Regions from separate parts of the Peribacillus sp. B65 genome, predicted to be linked through region 1. Evidence: riboswitches for the same ligand, from Rfam matches in the RefSeq annotation. Region 1 holds a riboswitch; each other region holds the start of a gene.
The links. Region 1 has a riboswitch for S-adenosylmethionine ahead of ACSR9O_RS13535 (5-methyltetrahydropteroyltriglutamate--homocysteine S-methyltransferase). Riboswitches for the same ligand answer to the same signal wherever they lie in the genome.
Positions count from the first base shown of each region.

Region 2: it holds a riboswitch for S-adenosylmethionine, as region 1 does, so the genes downstream of both, ACSR9O_RS14375 (YezD family protein) here and ACSR9O_RS13535 (5-methyltetrahydropteroyltriglutamate--homocysteine S-methyltransferase) in region 1, are expected to answer to the same signal.
Region 3: it holds a riboswitch for S-adenosylmethionine, as region 1 does, so the genes downstream of both, metK (methionine adenosyltransferase) here and ACSR9O_RS13535 (5-methyltetrahydropteroyltriglutamate--homocysteine S-methyltransferase) in region 1, are expected to answer to the same signal.
Region 4: it holds a riboswitch for S-adenosylmethionine, as region 1 does, so the genes downstream of both, ACSR9O_RS03110 (methionine biosynthesis PLP-dependent protein) here and ACSR9O_RS13535 (5-methyltetrahydropteroyltriglutamate--homocysteine S-methyltransferase) in region 1, are expected to answer to the same signal.

Region 1 is NZ_CP195840.1:2,754,815-2,759,031, reverse strand. Features, by position in the region: gene ACSR9O_RS13550 (MIP/aquaporin family protein) at 1-417, opposite strand, end outside; gene ACSR9O_RS13545 (glycerol-3-phosphate responsive antiterminator) at 644-1,186, opposite strand; gene ACSR9O_RS13540 (hypothetical protein) at 1,358-1,777, opposite strand; SAM riboswitch class I at 1,934-2,035, shown strand; gene ACSR9O_RS13535 (5-methyltetrahydropteroyltriglutamate--homocysteine S-methyltransferase) at 2,119-3,222, shown strand; gene ACSR9O_RS13530 (ArsR/SmtB family transcription factor) at 3,432-3,734, shown strand; gene ACSR9O_RS13525 (MFS transporter) at 3,892-4,217, shown strand, end outside.
Region 2 is NZ_CP195840.1:2,933,611-2,937,827, forward strand. Features, by position in the region: gene sat (sulfate adenylyltransferase) at 1-600, opposite strand, end outside; gene ACSR9O_RS14370 (phosphoadenylyl-sulfate reductase) at 630-1,334, opposite strand; gene ACSR9O_RS14375 (YezD family protein) at 1,516-1,659, opposite strand; SAM riboswitch class I at 1,830-1,938, opposite strand; gene ssuE (NADPH-dependent FMN reductase) at 2,220-2,753, opposite strand; gene ACSR9O_RS14385 (TetR/AcrR family transcriptional regulator) at 2,944-3,531, opposite strand; gene ACSR9O_RS14390 (SDR family NAD(P)-dependent oxidoreductase) at 3,706-4,217, opposite strand, start outside.
Region 3 is NZ_CP195840.1:4,240,273-4,244,489, forward strand. Features, by position in the region: gene pckA (phosphoenolpyruvate carboxykinase (ATP)) at 1-1,122, opposite strand, end outside; SAM riboswitch class I at 1,540-1,701, shown strand; gene metK (methionine adenosyltransferase) at 1,865-3,058, shown strand; gene ACSR9O_RS20640 (gamma carbonic anhydrase) at 3,443-3,961, opposite strand; gene ACSR9O_RS20645 (alpha/beta hydrolase) at 4,172-4,217, shown strand, end outside.
Region 4 is NZ_CP195840.1:613,252-617,468, forward strand. Features, by position in the region: gene fumC (class II fumarate hydratase) at 1-1,013, opposite strand, end outside; SAM riboswitch class I at 1,342-1,455, shown strand; gene ACSR9O_RS03110 (methionine biosynthesis PLP-dependent protein) at 1,542-2,654, shown strand; gene metC (cystathionine beta-lyase) at 2,651-3,832, shown strand; gene ACSR9O_RS03120 (type B 50S ribosomal protein L31) at 3,942-4,190, opposite strand.

The sequences.
Region 1 (4,217 bases):
AATCATCTCACTTAATAGATTTGAAAATGTGTGCGGGATCGCAGGTGAAGTCGCGAACACACCAAGCTTCGCTCCTGGATCATCCGTAGCTTTCCAGTGTGGCAAATAGTGCAGGAATACTAGAGTCGCGCCCAGGATTGCGCCAATCATTTGGGCAACGATGTAACCGGGCACATCACTCCAAGGAAATTCTCCAATAATGGCAAAACCTACTGTGACCGCCGGGTTTAAATGCGCCCCGCTTATGGACCCTACTGCAAAAACCCCCATGGTAACGGCCAACCCCCACGCAATCGTGACAACAATCCATCCGGCATCCTTTGCATAGGAACCCTTTAAGGATGAACCAGCCCCAATACCTGCTCCGAATACAACTAATATCATCGTGCCTAACACTTCTCCCCAAAATGGAGTCATGATAAAACCCCTCCCCTGTTAAATTATTAAACCTTGCCAACAAATAAAAGGAGATCCACAGCAGAACTATCTTCATAAATAAATTATGAATAGATCTGTTGTGAATCTCCTAGTCTCCGTCACATATATTAACTTGTACTGTAAAATATACTAGGTTATGAAAACGCTGTCAATATTTTGTGAAAAATTAATCTATTTTTCTGTAATTTTTTTCAATTTTCCCCTATTAGACGATATCCCATAATTCAGTTTTGGATGTGGTGATCGACGAAGCTCCAGCATCAAGGGCATTCAGGACTTCATCCGAAGTACGTATGAGGCCGCCTGCAAAAATCGGTGTCTGCAATCGTTCCTTCACTTCTTTTATCATCCATGGCATGGCGCCCGGCAATACTTCGATATAATCCGGCTTGGTTTTCTGCACCAGCTTATAACTTTTCTCAAGCGCATGTGAGTCTATTAAAAAGATTCGCTGGATGGCAATGACCCCCTTTTGCTTCGCCTTCAATATAACGCTTGATTTAGTCGAAATCAGCCCATAGGGATTATATTCCTGACAAATGAATTCTGTCGCGTACTCATCACTTCTTATGCCATGGATCAAATCGACATGATAAATCATTTTCTTATTATGTTGTTTTGCCATCATACTTACATTTTTCAATTGTGATATATGCAAATCAAGAAACACACCTATTTCATAGGAACTTTCTAGAAATCTTTCAAAATCCTTCATGCTTGCTGAAGCAGGCAAAATCTTTTGATCCATCATTATCCTCCTCATTCCCAGAAAAACTCAAAACTTCAAGTTATTTAGTATATTTTAAAGAGCTTGATTTATCAATCACATTTTTTTCATGACAATCTCACAATAACACTAACATACCTGGCACTCCCTTTATAGATTGCGGATAAGGTTGTATGTAAAATATCCCTTAACTCATAAAGAAAGTTTCATTATCAATGCACCTTCGACAAGTTCATACGATTTAATTGTGCCCACCGGAATTTTTCTCACGATGTTCCAAGCATTAACATTCATTTTGATCGTTCTTTTTTCAAATTCAAAAAATGGCGGTCTGTTAAATATCCTTTGGTTGATGAAATTCCTGTCAACTGGTTCCATTTCCACTAATTCAAATGAAATCGTTCTTTTTTCCACATGAACCGGTTTTAATGTAATCCGGAAAGCTACGTTTTTCTTAAACATCATTTTTTTCACTTCCATCGTTCCGGAAAGCACAATATGCTTCGGCGTAATCTCGACTTTAATATCCTGACAAGATGATTTCATTTTTATGATTCTCTCTACCATGGCTTCAGTTACCGTTATCGGTATGCCACTTTTGAATGGACTCATCCTTGCATTCCCCTCCCCACTCAAAGCTTATGCCGGATTCCCTGATGCCGTTAACATTTCAGTCCGAGTAATAAACGGTATATTCTAAATATTCAACCTCCAACTCTTGACCTTTGTAAAAACTACCTGTATAGTCATAATTAATTTAATAGACAACTCTTATCCAGAGAGGTGGAGGGACTGGCCCTTTGATGCCTCAGCAACAGACTATTCATGTACTGTGCTAATTCCAGAAGTTTAAAAACTTGAAGATAAGAAGAGTATATAGCTTTGTTGCCAACACCTCTTCTTATTTTTTAAGAAGAGGTTTTTTATTTTTAAAAGGAAAGAAGGAATGCAACATGTCAATCACATTAACGAAAGCACCATTCAGGGCCGATCACGTCGGAAGTTTATTAAGACCGGAACGTTTACATATTGCCAGAAAGCAATTTAGGGAGGGTACCCTTTCAGCAGAGCGCCTTCGTGAAATTGAAACCGAAGAAATCAAACGGATTGTCGATAAACAAATTGAAGTTGGATTAGAGGCTGTTACGGACGGCGAGTTCAGACGAACATGGTGGCACTTTGACTTCCTCGAACATTTAAATGGCATCGAGGGATATGTGACTGAAAAAGGTCTCACATTCGATGGTGTGGAAACAGAGAGATATAACGTTCGCAATACCGGGAAGGTTTCATTCAATCCTGAACATCCCTTCATTAGTGATTTCATTGAATTGAACAAAATCGTGAACGGACGTGCCGTTGCCAAGCAAACCATTCCCAGTCCGAATCAGTTATTTGCTGCAGGTATTCATAATGAAGACATCTACCCTGATATTGAAGATTATGCAAATGATATCATCAAGGCGTATCAGCATGCTTTGAAAGCCTTTTATGAAGCAGGTGTGCGTTATCTTCAATTGGATGATGTATATATTGCCAGACTTTCAGCTCCAGATTTCCAGTTCAAAGATGGAAAATATACGAGGGAACAGTTAATTGATCTTGCACTTCGTGTCATTAATGGAGCATTGGAAGGCAAACCAGAAGACCTTGTCGTCACTACCCACCTATGTCGCGGAAACTATCAGTCGACTTGGGCGTTTGAAGGAAGCTATGCCCGTATCGCTCCAACTTTATTGGCAAAAGAAAAAGTGGATGGATTCTTCTTGGAATATGATGATCAACGTTCAGGGGATTTCAAACCATTGGAATACATTCCAAATGGCGGTGCACAGGTTGTACTGGGGGTCGTCACTTCAAAAAATGGGGAAATCGAAGACAAGGAAGCTGTTAAGGCACGCATTAAAGAAGCCTCGCACTTCGTTGCTCTCGAACAATTATGCTTAAGCCCTCAATGCGGCTTCGCCTCCACCCATCACGGCAACAAGCTAACCGAAGAACAGCAATGGGAAAAGCTGAAATTCGTCGTTGATGTAGCAAAAGAAGTGTGGGAATGATTTTTTTGCGGAAACTTTAATACTGATTTACAGGATTCGAATAACCTAATCGGCAGCACTTATTAGGGAGCCGATTAGGTCCTTGCAATAATACATTTCCATTCCTTTAATGGCTCTTTTGAATAACGGTATCAAGTTTTGATTTATGAAATTAACGATGAATGTTAATATTATTTGACATATCGATAATTCTCGATATAATGAAATGTATGAAAACAATCGAGATATTTAAAGCATTATCCAATGAATCCAGGTTGCAAATCTTACAATGGCTCAAGGCGCCTGAACTCCACTTCACCCCTCATGAGGGAATAGACATGAAGGAAACCGGCGTTTGCGTAAGTCAGATTACGGAAAAATTAAACATGACCCAGTCCACGGCCTCTCAATACCTCTCGATGCTTCTTAGAGCAGGATTGATTAAAACGGAGCGGATAGGAAAGTTTACGTATTACAAACGAGATGAAGATGCAATCTCAAAAATTACTGATTTCTTGAAAGAAGAAGTATGAAAATGAACCTGATCCGTACCTTAGAGGGTTGGGTTCATTTCCCCCCCCTAACAGTTCGACATTTCGCGATATGTTTATTTTTTTATCCATACATATTAACATATTCCGATATGTCTTTATATAAAATTGATAATCATTAATGAGGAGTGAATCTATTTTGCTTAATACATGGAAAATTTACATGTTGGCGATAATCAGTTTTTTAGTAGGAACATCCGAATTCATCATATCCGGAATTTTGGATAAGATTGCGGATTCTCTTGGAGTTACCCTTGCTGCCGCAGGACAGCTCATTACAATTTTCTCCCTTGTCTACGCAATCGGTACACCCATTCTAATGGCTTTGACAGCAAGTTTAGACAGACGAAAATTAATGTTGTATTCCCTTGGACTATTCATAGTGTCCAACCTGCTTGCCTTTCTATTACCAGGCTTTGGACCGTTTCTATTTGCACGCATAATCATGGCACTTGGTGCAGGATT
Region 2 (4,217 bases), 180 kb from region 1:
TTGAATGTATTCATGTGCACGGTGAACAGGGTTCCTGGTTTGGAAGCCGACAACCGTTTCCCAGCCCTTTTCAGCAAAAGCTTTCCTTGTCTCGACCGGGTCCAAATAATTAGCTTGAAACTGCGGACGCTCTATTCTCTTGATCAACTTTATTTCCCCGCCGGCATATACATCACCGCGGTTATATAAATTTTTCACTCCTGGATGCTTCTCATCATCCGTTTGATAAACTAGTGTCGCTTCCAATTGCTTATCTGGTGTGTATATATCGGAAACGGAGAGAACCCCGTATGTTTCACCTTCATGAGTCAACGTTACTTCTTCACCTATAGTAAGGGTTTCGGCAGTTTCTTCGGTCAAAGGCAGCGTAATCGGGATGCTCCATACATGACCGCTGCTAAGCCTCATATCCTTGACCACTGTCTCATAGTCACTTTTTGTAAAGAATCCTTTAATTGGACTGTAGGCACCAGTGCCTATCAATTCAAGATCACTTAAAGCAATTTCATCGATTTCGATTGACTTTGTTATTTTACTAATATCATAATTTGGTTCCCAAAGATCGATTAGTGTTCCTCCGTGCGGTAAACTGATTGTCATGCTAATTTCCCCCTATGGTTTCTATTTATTTAAGATAAATGCAATCCGCATTCCGTTTTTTGAGCTCCTTGCCAACGGCCAGAGCGTAAATCATCTGCATTGAAGGCTGGTGCTGTACATGTTTTACATCCAATGCTCGGATATCCATTATCATGCAGGATATTATATGGAAGTCCGTTTTTATGGGCATAGCGCCAAACATCTTTCCATGTCCAATGTATGAGTGGACATATTTTAACTGACTTGAACTTATTATCCTTATTGATATACTCGGTCGAAGCCCTTGTCTCGGATTGCTCCCTCCGCAGTCCCGAAAGCCATGCTGTTGCCGTTGAAAGCACATCGGTAAGCGGAATGATTTTACGGATGTTACAGCACTTATTTGAATCTCTAACCCATAATTCATCCCCATATTCCGCTGCTTGTTCCTCAAGCGTCAAGGCAGGTTTCTTCATTTCTATCGAAAGCTTTGGATATCGCTTTTTCACTTGCTCGATCAATTGATAAGTTTCCTCAAAATGAACATCTGTATCAAGGAAAACTATTTTGGCAGAAGGATTGACCTTCGCCAATAAATCCGTAAGCACGATGCCTTCAATGCCAAAACTGCAAGCATAAATCAGTTCGTTTCCATAATGGTCATTCGCCCATTGCAGAACTTCCAAAGCACCTTTTGTCTCACTGTCTTCGGGAAATACAGGGAAATCCCCAGTGTTGAAATTTTCATAGTTTATTAATGCAGCCAACTTTGTAGCCCCCTCTAAAACTTGCTGTATCAGGTTAGAGTAACTGTTGATCAATACCCGTTGTAATCTTCTCCAGTTTATTTGACTCTAGGAAAAAAGAGACGAATCTAACCAATACTCTCTTTATATCAGTTAAATCCGCCTCTAGTTTTTCTAGTCAGCAGATACCTTATTTAATTCTTAATTTTTCATTTCTTTCCATTTGAATGATTTTACCATCCTGGACAATAAGTGTAATGGACCCATATTTCATAGAATTAAGCATTTCTTGAAGTCGTTCAAATATTTCTTCAAGCTGATTCTCTTTATCCAAGCCTGTTCCTCCTTTAAGAAAATCCGCGAATTTCTTATTTTCACCGCTGATCAAATGAATTTCTTAGATTTATATAATTCCAAACAACCTTACATTGTTATGGTTTGCCTACAACTTTCCAAAAAACAAAAATCTTTCCATGATGGAAAGATCCCAAGGTAAATATCTTTACCTTATCTTCCAAAATGATCAACATTTTGTTGGAGGTAGCACCTTGCATCGACCATGCAGGTTGCTGGACTTCAAAGGGCCAATTCCCTCCGTCGCTCTGGATAAGTTTTATTATTTTAAATATTAACATATATTTAATCCTTGTCAATGGAGTTTTCTTATAAAATAACTTGGTTTAATATTATGGATGAACTGTTATTTTTATACACACTATTCCGATTATGATTTTATGTTCATGTAAATATGAAAATAGACTCGTCTTTTTAGATAAAGACTCCAAAAAAATGAGTCTATTTTCATTAACAAGCCTATAATTGGCGCCAGTCATCATCTGAAAAAATAATTTCTCGAATTCCAGTCCTTTTAAACGAAGGGATTACTCGAATTCATTAATTTCTTAACTGTATCGCTTCTACAAATTCTTGAACTTGACTCTGGACCCGATCAATTAAATGCAAATCATTTATCTGTTTTTCTGAATTCTGTTTATCTATTTCCTTATCAACAAAATAAATGCCCTGCAGCGGCTCGCCTTTTAATATTGAAATTAATGGTTTAAGTGCATAGTCAATCGCCAATAGATGCCTGTTACTTCCGCCAATCATGATTGGCAGTACTGGCTTACCCTTAAAAGCACCTTCTGGCAGCAAATCAATCAAGGCCTTCAATACACCTGTATAAGAAGCCTTATAAACCGGTGAACCAATAATGACACCTCTAGCTGCTTGAATTTTCTCTGAAAGCTTTAAGATATCTTCGCTATTATATTTGCCTTGGAATAAATCATCTGCTGAGAAATCCGTGATTGAGAAATAAGCTGTGGTAAATCCTTCGTTTTCGACTAATGATTGAATATGTTTTAGTGAAATGTCCGTTCTGGACTGAATAGCCGGACTTCCTGATAAAATTACGATATCGCTCATTTAATATACCCCTCCAATATTACATGATTGCCAGATAAAATCTTCGTAAAGCATTTCGTACAGTATGCATTTATCGTAATAGTCTGAAAAATATAAGTCAAATCTTACACTCTGGACATCTACTCTGAATGAAACAAGAAACGGTCATATTTACGGCTTGATGCTCATGCCCTTAAATATGACCGTTTCATTATGTATGTTTTTGTTTGCCATGAATACCATATACCAAAAGTTGAGCAATGCTCTTAATTCGTTCAGAAGTAAAATATGGCTCCTTTTTCTGCTGGTGGATCTCATAATGTGTAGATAATGCCAATGTAAAAGAAATGATCCCTACATTAAATAGGATAATATCAGAGATATATTGTATCTCTCCACTATCTATTCTCTTCTGTATTTCAATATGCCTGGCATTCGGCTTGAAAATCTGATCTACATATTGCTTCGAAATATCTTGATCGAATTGTGTTTCCCTGAATAGTATCGAAAATTGTTCTTTATTATCAAGAATTTTATTTATCATGGTGCAAACATGATTCTCCACTAGATCATCCGTGGATAGATGGCTAGTCCCATCTTCAGTTTCCTCTTTCTCATCAGGGGTAATTGTAGCTAATAGCAAATCTTTTTTGCTGTCAAAGTATTTGTAAATAGTAGCTTCGGAAACATTGCATGCAGAGGCAATTTCATTCGTTCTTGTCATGTCAAAACCTTTAGTGGCAAAAAGAGTCCGGGCTACATTTATGATTCGTTCTTTCGTTTGCTGCCCTTTTTTCAAAAATATCAACCTTCTTTTATGATGATAAGACCGGTGTCACCAATCTATTTAACATGATATCCCGATGGTATCAATCGGTCAATATTACCTTTGATTCATTAGAATTCAATATTCCCATATATCATAAATAGAAAACATCGTCTAAATTGGGACGAAGTTTTCTTTTACAGAAAATCACTTAAAGGATGCATAGCCATCATCGACCATGACTACACTTCCATTGATCGCATCCGCTTCCTCTAACGATAATAGATAGACGGCATTTGCAACGGCTTCTGGCTTAATTAATTTACCGCGCATTTGACTTGCATTCAATTTATCGATGATTCCCATATCTTTATAGCCTTGAATAATAGGAGTGTCAACCCCGCCTGGCGCAATGCCCACTACCCGTATGCCATAAGCACCCAATTCCAAAGCGGCGGTCTGTGTCATCATTCTTACAGCTCCTTTAGTCGCCTGATAGGCAAAGGTTCCGTGGGAAGCTAAGTAGCCAAACACAGAAGCGGTATTAATAATGACCCCCTTGTTACCTAGCTCCTTCATTTTCCGTCCTGCTGCCATGATTCCAAAGGCAACTCCGTGCTGATTCACTCCAATCGTTTTGAAGTAACCCTCCATATCTTGATCGAGGATCATACCGCCTGCACCGATGCCGGCATTATTAAACATGATATCGATCCTTC
Region 3 (4,217 bases), 1.5 Mb from region 1:
ACTAGTGTATCCGCTTAGGAAGTGGAACATTGCCTGTTCTTTGGAAAGCTTGCTGATTGGAGGCAGAACGCCTGAAGCATCAGCTGTTAAGAAAATGATTGTATTTGGATGTCCTGCAATACTTGGGTTCACGATGTTATCGATCGCTTGCATTTGGTAAGCAGCACGAGTGTTTTCAGTCAATGAACTGTCATCATAGTTCGCTTCACGTGTATCCGGATCAACAACAACATTTTCCAATACGGCACCAAAACGGATTGCATCGAAAATTTGTGGTTCTTTTTCACGTGAAAGATTGATCGTTTTCGCATAGCAGCCGCCTTCGATGTTGAATACGCCATTAGAAGACCAGCCGTGCTCGTCATCGCCAATCAGTTTACGGCTAGTGTCTGCTGATAAAGTTGTTTTGCCTGTACCGGACAGACCGAAGAATAAAGCGACGTCCCCTTCACGTCCTACGTTAGCAGAGCAATGCATTGGAAGGATTCCAGCCTCTGGAAGTAAGTAGTTCATGATCGAGAAGATCGATTTTTTCATTTCTCCTGCATATTCCGTTCCGCCGATCAGGATGGTACGGCGTTCAAATGAAACGATGATGAAAGTTTCGGAAGTGGTTCCGTCCACTTCTGGGTCTGCTTTGAAGTTAGGTGCAGAAAGGATTGTGAATTCAGCTTCGTGACCTCTTAGTTCCTCTTCATTTGGACGGATGAACAAAGTATGGGCGAAAAGGTTATGCCAAGCATATTCATTAACAACACGGATTGGAAGACGAGATGATTCGTCTGCACCAGCGAAACCTTTAAAAACAAAAATCTCTTCTTTTGCTTTTAGGTAGTCAACTACTTTATTATATAGTTTATTGAACACATCTTCGGAAATTGGCTGGTTCACTGAACCCCAATCGATTTTATCTTTAACGGATGCTTCTTCCACGATAAATTTATCTTTAGGTGAACGACCAGTATATTTGCCAGTTTCAGCTTTTACTGCGCCGGTTGATGTTAAAACGCCTTCATTTCTGCTTAATACTTTTTCGACCAATTGAGGAACTGAAAGTTGAGTTTGCACATTGTTTCCTGTTAATAACTGGTGTAACTCATTAGAAACATCTACAGAATTCATATATGAGGTACCTTCCTTTGTTTAAGTTTTTAGATTACAATTAGTATAACACATTCATTTAAATAGTCTATACTATTTCTTCTAATTTGTGATTATTTTCAGCTGGCCGAGTTAATCATTTTATTCCGGCAGGAACCGAGTCAGGATTATCACATATACTTTAATAAAGTCAATTTTATTTTAATAGGAAGTAAGTAAGCAATATATTTCCAATGGTGAAGTCGTTTTTCGTAAGCTTAATACTTATTATTAATGGCAATTTCCAACATTTCTATTCGTATTTTGCATTGTAAACCCTTCTAAGACGCTGTATCAACACTTTTTTCAAAAGAAAGCCATACTGGGCGGAAATGTTCTTTTTAGAAAAGCATTGACAAATTCCAACCAGATACGATAATATCTTAAATTGTACGGATTCTCTTATCCCGAGTTGGTGGAGGGACAGGCCCTTTGAAACCCAGCAACCTGCCATATTGAACTTGACTCCAAGATCGATCGCCGAAAATAAAGCGAAGGTCTTCAAGGAATAGTGGTGATGGTGCTAACCTGAGCAAGGTAAAAACCCTTGAACGATAAGAGTGAAAGGATAGAAGACAGAATTTTAAACCTTTCCTCATTTGCCAGGGAAGGTTTTTGTGTTTTTCATAAGTAATTCTGTGTCTATAGTTGAAACTAATGAGGGAAACGAGTTCCGTAAAAATCAGGCTTATGCCTACAACATACTAACTTCCAAGGAGGAAATATGATGTCAAAGAAACGTCTATTTACTTCTGAATCTGTTACAGAGGGCCATCCGGACAAAATTTGTGATCAGATTTCAGATTCCATTTTAGATGCTATCCTAGCTAAGGATGCAAATGCACGTGTTGCGTGTGAAACTAGTGTAACAACAGGCCTTGTACTTGTTGCTGGTGAAATTACAACGTCCGCTTACGTGGATATTCCGCGTATCGTTCGTGATACGATTAAAGGAATTGGCTACACACGTGCGAAATACGGTTTCGATGCTGAAACTTGTGCAGTGTTGAGTTCCATTGATGAGCAGTCTGCCGATATCGCAGCTGGAGTCGATAAAGCATTGGAAGCTCGTGAAGGAAACATGTCAGAGGAAGAAATCGATGCAATCGGTGCAGGGGACCAAGGTCTTATGTTCGGATTTGCTTGTAATGAAACAGAAGAGCTTATGCCGCTTCCGATTTCATTGGCGCATAAACTTTCATTCCGCCTGGCTCAAGTTCGTAAAGATGAAACTCTTGCTTACTTACGCCCTGATGGTAAAACACAGGTAACTGTGGAATATGATGAGAATAACCGTCCTGTACGTGTAGATACGATCGTAATCTCTACACAGCATGATGCTGAAATTACGCTTGAACAAATTCAAGCCGATCTAAAAGAACATGTGATCAAAGCGGTCGTTCCAGCTGAATTGATCGATGCTAAAACTAAATACTTCATCAACCCGACTGGCCGTTTCGTAATTGGCGGACCTCAAGGGGATGCTGGTCTTACTGGACGTAAAATCATCGTTGATACTTACGGCGGATACGCTCGTCACGGCGGCGGTGCATTCTCTGGTAAGGATGCTACTAAAGTTGACCGTTCTGCTGCATATGCTGCTCGTTATGTTGCGAAAAACATCGTGGCAGCCGGCCTTGCCGACAAAGCGGAAGTTCAATTGGCATACGCAATCGGTGTGGCAGAGCCTGTATCGATTTCAATTGATACGTTCGGAACTGGTACAGTTAGCGAAGAAGTCCTTGTTGACCTAGTTCGTGCTAACTTCGACCTTCGTCCAGCTGGCATCATCAAAATGCTTGACCTTCGTCGCCCGATCTACAAACAAACAGCTGCTTACGGACACTTTGGCCGTACAGATGTCGATCTTCCATGGGAACGCACGGACAAAGCAGAAACATTAAAAGCACAAGCGTAAATCATATAAAAAAGGTGTCCCGCAATTTGCGGGACACCTTTTTTTTTTGGATTAATTTTGCCGTCAGCGGGAATAATTCAAGAAATCCCAAAGAAATATAAAATACGTGCAAAACTCGTGAGTTAAAGTCGTATACAAGTTTGTTTGTGTCATCAAATCGTGAGGTTGAAGCGTTACTCTAGAGTTTGTAGCAAGTACTCGAGAGTTTAGAGCGTATACTCGAGAGTTTAGAGCGTATACTCATGAGTTTAGAGCAAATACTCGTGAGTTTAGAGCGTATACTCATGAGTTTAGAGCATATACTCATGAATTTAGAGCGTATACTCATAAGTTTGGAGCAAAAACTCGTGAGTTTGAGTACAATACTCGTAACTTTCAGTCAATTCACTTTATGCGTTCCGCCGTTTTATAGTATTGTCCTTTTTCGGCATATTCGCGAACGATGCGTTCCATATCCTGGCGATCTTCTTCGTTGATTTCGCGAATGACTTTAGCTGGCCGTCCGAATGCCAGCATGTTCGGTGGAATGACTTTACCTTGTGGAACGAGGCTGCCGGCACCGATGAAGGCTCCTTCGCCGATTTCAGCTTCATCAAGTACAATCGATCCCATGCCGATCAGAGCTCCTTTACGGATTTTACAGCTATGTAAAATGACCTGATGGCCAATGGTTACTTCATCCTCGATGATCAATGGATTATTTGGGCTTTGGTGCAGGACGCTGTTATCCTGTATACTGACTTTTTTCCCGATGATGGTTGGGGATACATCACCGCGAATGACGGAATTGAACCAAATTGATGTTTCGTCGCCAATTTTGACATCACCTGTCACGACAGCATTCTCAGCAATATAAGCGCTTTCGGCGATTTCAGGTTCTTTGCCTTTATACGGATAAATAATCATTTTCAATCATTTCCTTTCCGAAGTGAATGTTTTTATGTATTATTTTAATATACCGTATGCAAATACACTTGGCTATTTATAATAGCAATGTACAACTTGTTAGATTTCTTTTTTGTCGAAAATCACGAATATGGTTATAATTTATATATATTATTTTAACTATCATGGATCGTACACAACAAGTGAAAAGTGAAAGGGGGATTTCGAATGTGGAAATGGGAGACAGAAGGAGACGCAAAGGGCGTCATTGTCA
Region 4 (4,217 bases), 2.1 Mb from region 1:
ATTTGTGTTGCAATCATGGTAAGCGCTTCACTTTGTGTTGGATTGACTTTACCTGGCATGATGGAGCTGCCCGGTTCGTTTTCCGGAATGGCTATTTCGCCGATTCCGCTTCTTGGTCCACTAGCAAGCCATCTGACATCGTTCGCAATTTTCATTAAATCCGCCGCCAATGCTTTCAAAGCACCGTGTGCGTAGACGATTTCGTTATGGCTAGTCAATGCATGGAACTTATTATCAGATGTGACAAAAGGGTATCCTGTATCTGCTGCAATTTGTTTGGCAGAGAGTCCCGGGAATTCTTCTTTTGTATTGATTCCGGTTCCTACAGCCGTTCCGCCTAGAGCAAGGTTCAATAATTTTTGGCTGCTTTCTTCAATCATCGCTAGATCCTTATCGAGCATCGCTTTCCAACCGGAAATTTCTTGTCCTAATGTTAATGGTGTAGCATCTTGAAGATGTGTCCGGCCAATTTTCACGACATCCCAAAATTCTTTTTCTTTTGTATCGAATGTATCACGAAGGGCTTTGATGGCAGGCACCAATTTTTCAGCGACTTCCATAAAGGCTGCAATATGCATGGCGGTCGGGAAAGTATCATTTGAGCTTTGCGCCTTGTTAACATCATCATTCGGGTGAAGGGTTTCAGATTCACCATTTTCTTTTAACCATTCATTCCCTTTGTTAGCGACCACTTCGTTCACGTTCATATTACTTTGCGTGCCGCTTCCCGTTTGCCAAACTACAAGCGGGAAATGTTCATCAAGCGTACCTTCAAGGATTTCCCCGCAAATCTTGACGATGGCATTCTTTTTAACTTCGGAAAGATCACCAAGATCATAGTTCACCTTTGCCGCAGCTTGTTTAACGTATGCAAATGCACGAACTAATTCAATCGGCATTTTTTCGTTACCTATTTTGAAATTGTTACGGCTTCTCTCAGTTTGTGCTCCCCAATATTTATCAGCAGGAACTTTCACTTCACCCATCGTATCTCGTTCGATTCTGTATTCCATGTGTTCTCCTCCTATGTTTGCACTATTCATTGAAGACCTTTTGCATATGAAATGAATAATGTCGGATTATTCTTTCTCTCCATACATTGTACAAACTTTATTATTTTAAAGCAAAAATATCCCGCTGACCCTTTCCATGTTTTCTGAAAAATCCAAGTTCCATTCATGTTTATATGAAAATTCAATTATTCTTTTTAGACACATAAAGTGTAGACACCGCTAGGCTCCAATTGACCTGGTCATGAACATCAAAGCATTATCACTCCCAAAATGTCCTTGACAGTATTTTGTATATATAGTAAATTCAAAAGAAATTGAATAATCTAAACTCTTATCGAGAGAGGTAGAGGGAATGGCCCGATGACACCTCAGCAACCTTCATTTGTTTCAAACCAATGAAAAGGTGCTAATTCCACAAGTTTGTGAACTTGGAAGATAAGAAGAATGACTCGTCCCTACTTAATCAAAGTCTTCTTCTTAAAGAAGACTTTTTTTTATTTTATATAACTCAAAGGAGCAGTGAAAACCATGTACAAATTTGAAACATATCTTGCTCAATTAGGAAATCGCAGCGAAACGGCGACAGGAACAGTCAATCCGCCGGTATACTTTTCAACAGCTTTTCGTCACGAAGGAATTGGCCAATCGACGGGATTCGACTACACAAGGACTGGTAACCCTACACGCCAGCTATTGGAGCGATCCATCGCCGATCTGGAAAAAGGAGACCAAGGTTATGCCTGCAGTTCAGGAATGGCCGCCATCTCCACTATTCTCGCCCTTTTTAAATCCGGGGATGCATGGATTGTCAGCGAAGATCTTTATGGCGGTACATATCGTCTGTTAGAACAAGGTTTTAAAAAATGGGGATTGCAGTGTGACTATGTAAACACTTGTTGTTTGGAGGATATCGAAAAAGCCATCACTCCTCACACGAAAGCCATCTTCATCGAAACTCCCACTAACCCCCTTATGCAGCAAACGGACATTAGCGCCGTTGCGGCATTGGCCAAACGATATAATTTATTGTTAATCGTTGATAACACTTTTTACACGCCTCTTATTCAACAACCCATCGTGCTTGGAGCGGATATTGTGATTCATAGTGCAACCAAGTATCTCGGTGGTCATAATGATGTGCTCGCGGGACTGATCGTTGCTAACGGCGCTGAATTATGTGATGCACTTGCCTTCCATCATAATGGTACTGGAGCTGTCTTGAGCCCATTTGATTCTTGGCTGTTGATGCGAGGAATGAAAACCCTGGCATTGCGGATGGAGCGTCATGAAAAGAATGCCAAGATACTTGTAGATTACTTATCGGAGCATGATTGTGTCACTGATGTATTGTATCCCGGCAGAGGCGGCATGATTTCTTTCCGCATCATTGATGAAGCGGCGGTCAACCCATTTTTACAATCGCTCTCATTAATTTCCTTTGCAGAAAGCCTTGGAGGGGTTGAAAGCTTCATCACCTATCCTGCCACACAAACACATGCCGATATACCGCTTGAAGTCAGAACGGCAAATGGGGTTTGTAATCGCCTGCTTCGCTTCTCCGTTGGCATCGAGGATAGCGATGATTTGATTGGCGACCTGCAGCAAGCATTCGCACATGTAAAAAGGGAGGCACTACGATGACAGGTCATGATTTTAGCTTTGAAACGAAATTACTTCATAATCAACATAAATTCGATCCGGCAACGGGTGGTGTGAGCGTCCCCATTCAGCATGCATCGACGTTCCATCAATCGGATATCGATCAATTCGGCAAATATGACTACAGCAGAAGCGGGAACCCAACTCGCGAGGCACTTGAAGATATCATTGCCGATTTAGAGGAAGGCACTCACGGCTTTGCCTTTTCATCAGGTATGGCTGCCATTTCAACAGCCTTCCTGCTATTGTCTGCCGGAGACCATATCGTCATTTCCGAAGATGTGTATGGCGGAACGTTCAGGATGGTCACAAGCGTATTGACCCGTTTCAATATTGAGCATACCTTCGTTGACATGACGGACCTTGAAAGCGTCAAAGCGGCCGTTCAGCCAAATACCAGGGCCATATACATTGAAACGCCTTCAAATCCGTTACTTAAAGTGACCGATATTCAAGCTGTATGTGATATTGCAAAAAAAGCCGGTGCCTTAAGTTTTGTTGATAATACATTCTTGACGCCCGCATTGCAAAAACCGCTGAATCTGGGCGCCGATGTTGTCCTTCATAGCGCGACGAAGTTTTTATCCGGACATAGTGATGTGGTAGCTGGGCTTGCGGTCGTGAAAGATCCGGAATTGGCGGCAAGACTCGGTTCGCTCCAAAACTCCTTTGGAGCGGTCCTTGGTGTCCAAGATGCCTGGCTTGTAATGAGAGGTTTAAAAACCTTGTCAGTTAGAATGGAACATTCACAAAAAGGGGCAGAAAAGATTGCAGCCTACTTAAAAGATCAGCCCTTGGTGAAAAAAGTGTATTATCCCGGCCTAGCCGATCATCCACAGCACGCCATCCAGAAAGGCCAGTCACTTGGAGCAGGGGCGGTCCTATCTTTTGAATTGGAAAGTGAGGAAATCTTCCGTTCCTTCGTGAACACTGTCGAGCTCCCTGTATTTGCCGTAAGCCTGGGAGCGGTCGAATCCATATTATCTTACCCGGCCAAAATGTCCCATGCTGCCATGCCTGATGATGAAAGGGAAAAGCGGGGCATCACGAACAGCTTGCTCCGCCTCTCTGTCGGACTTGAAAATCCGGACGATATAATCAAGGACTTCGATGCGGCCCTCGTCAATATTGCCAAAGGGGAAGCAATTGCTGCAAAATGAATAAAGGATGGGTGCCTCATATATGGGCACCCTTTTTCCTTGCATCATTATTAACTCTTTTTCTTCCCAGTCATAAAAAAAGGCCATCGATTTCCCGATGGCCTGACTCTCAATTCTTCATATTATATTTATCCAGGAAGCGATCCACCCGTCCGCCTTTTTCAGCAAACTTCTGCTTTCCTGTATAATAAGGGTGCGTATCCGAGCTGATTTCCACTTTTAATAATGGATATGTTTGTCCGTCTTCCCAAACGATCGTTCCATTGGACGTCTTCGTGGAGCCTGTCAAAAATTTATACCCACTGTTGGTATCCATGAATACCACTTGTTGATAATCGGGATGAATTTCTTGTTTCACTATTATCACCTCATCGTCAGTATAGGT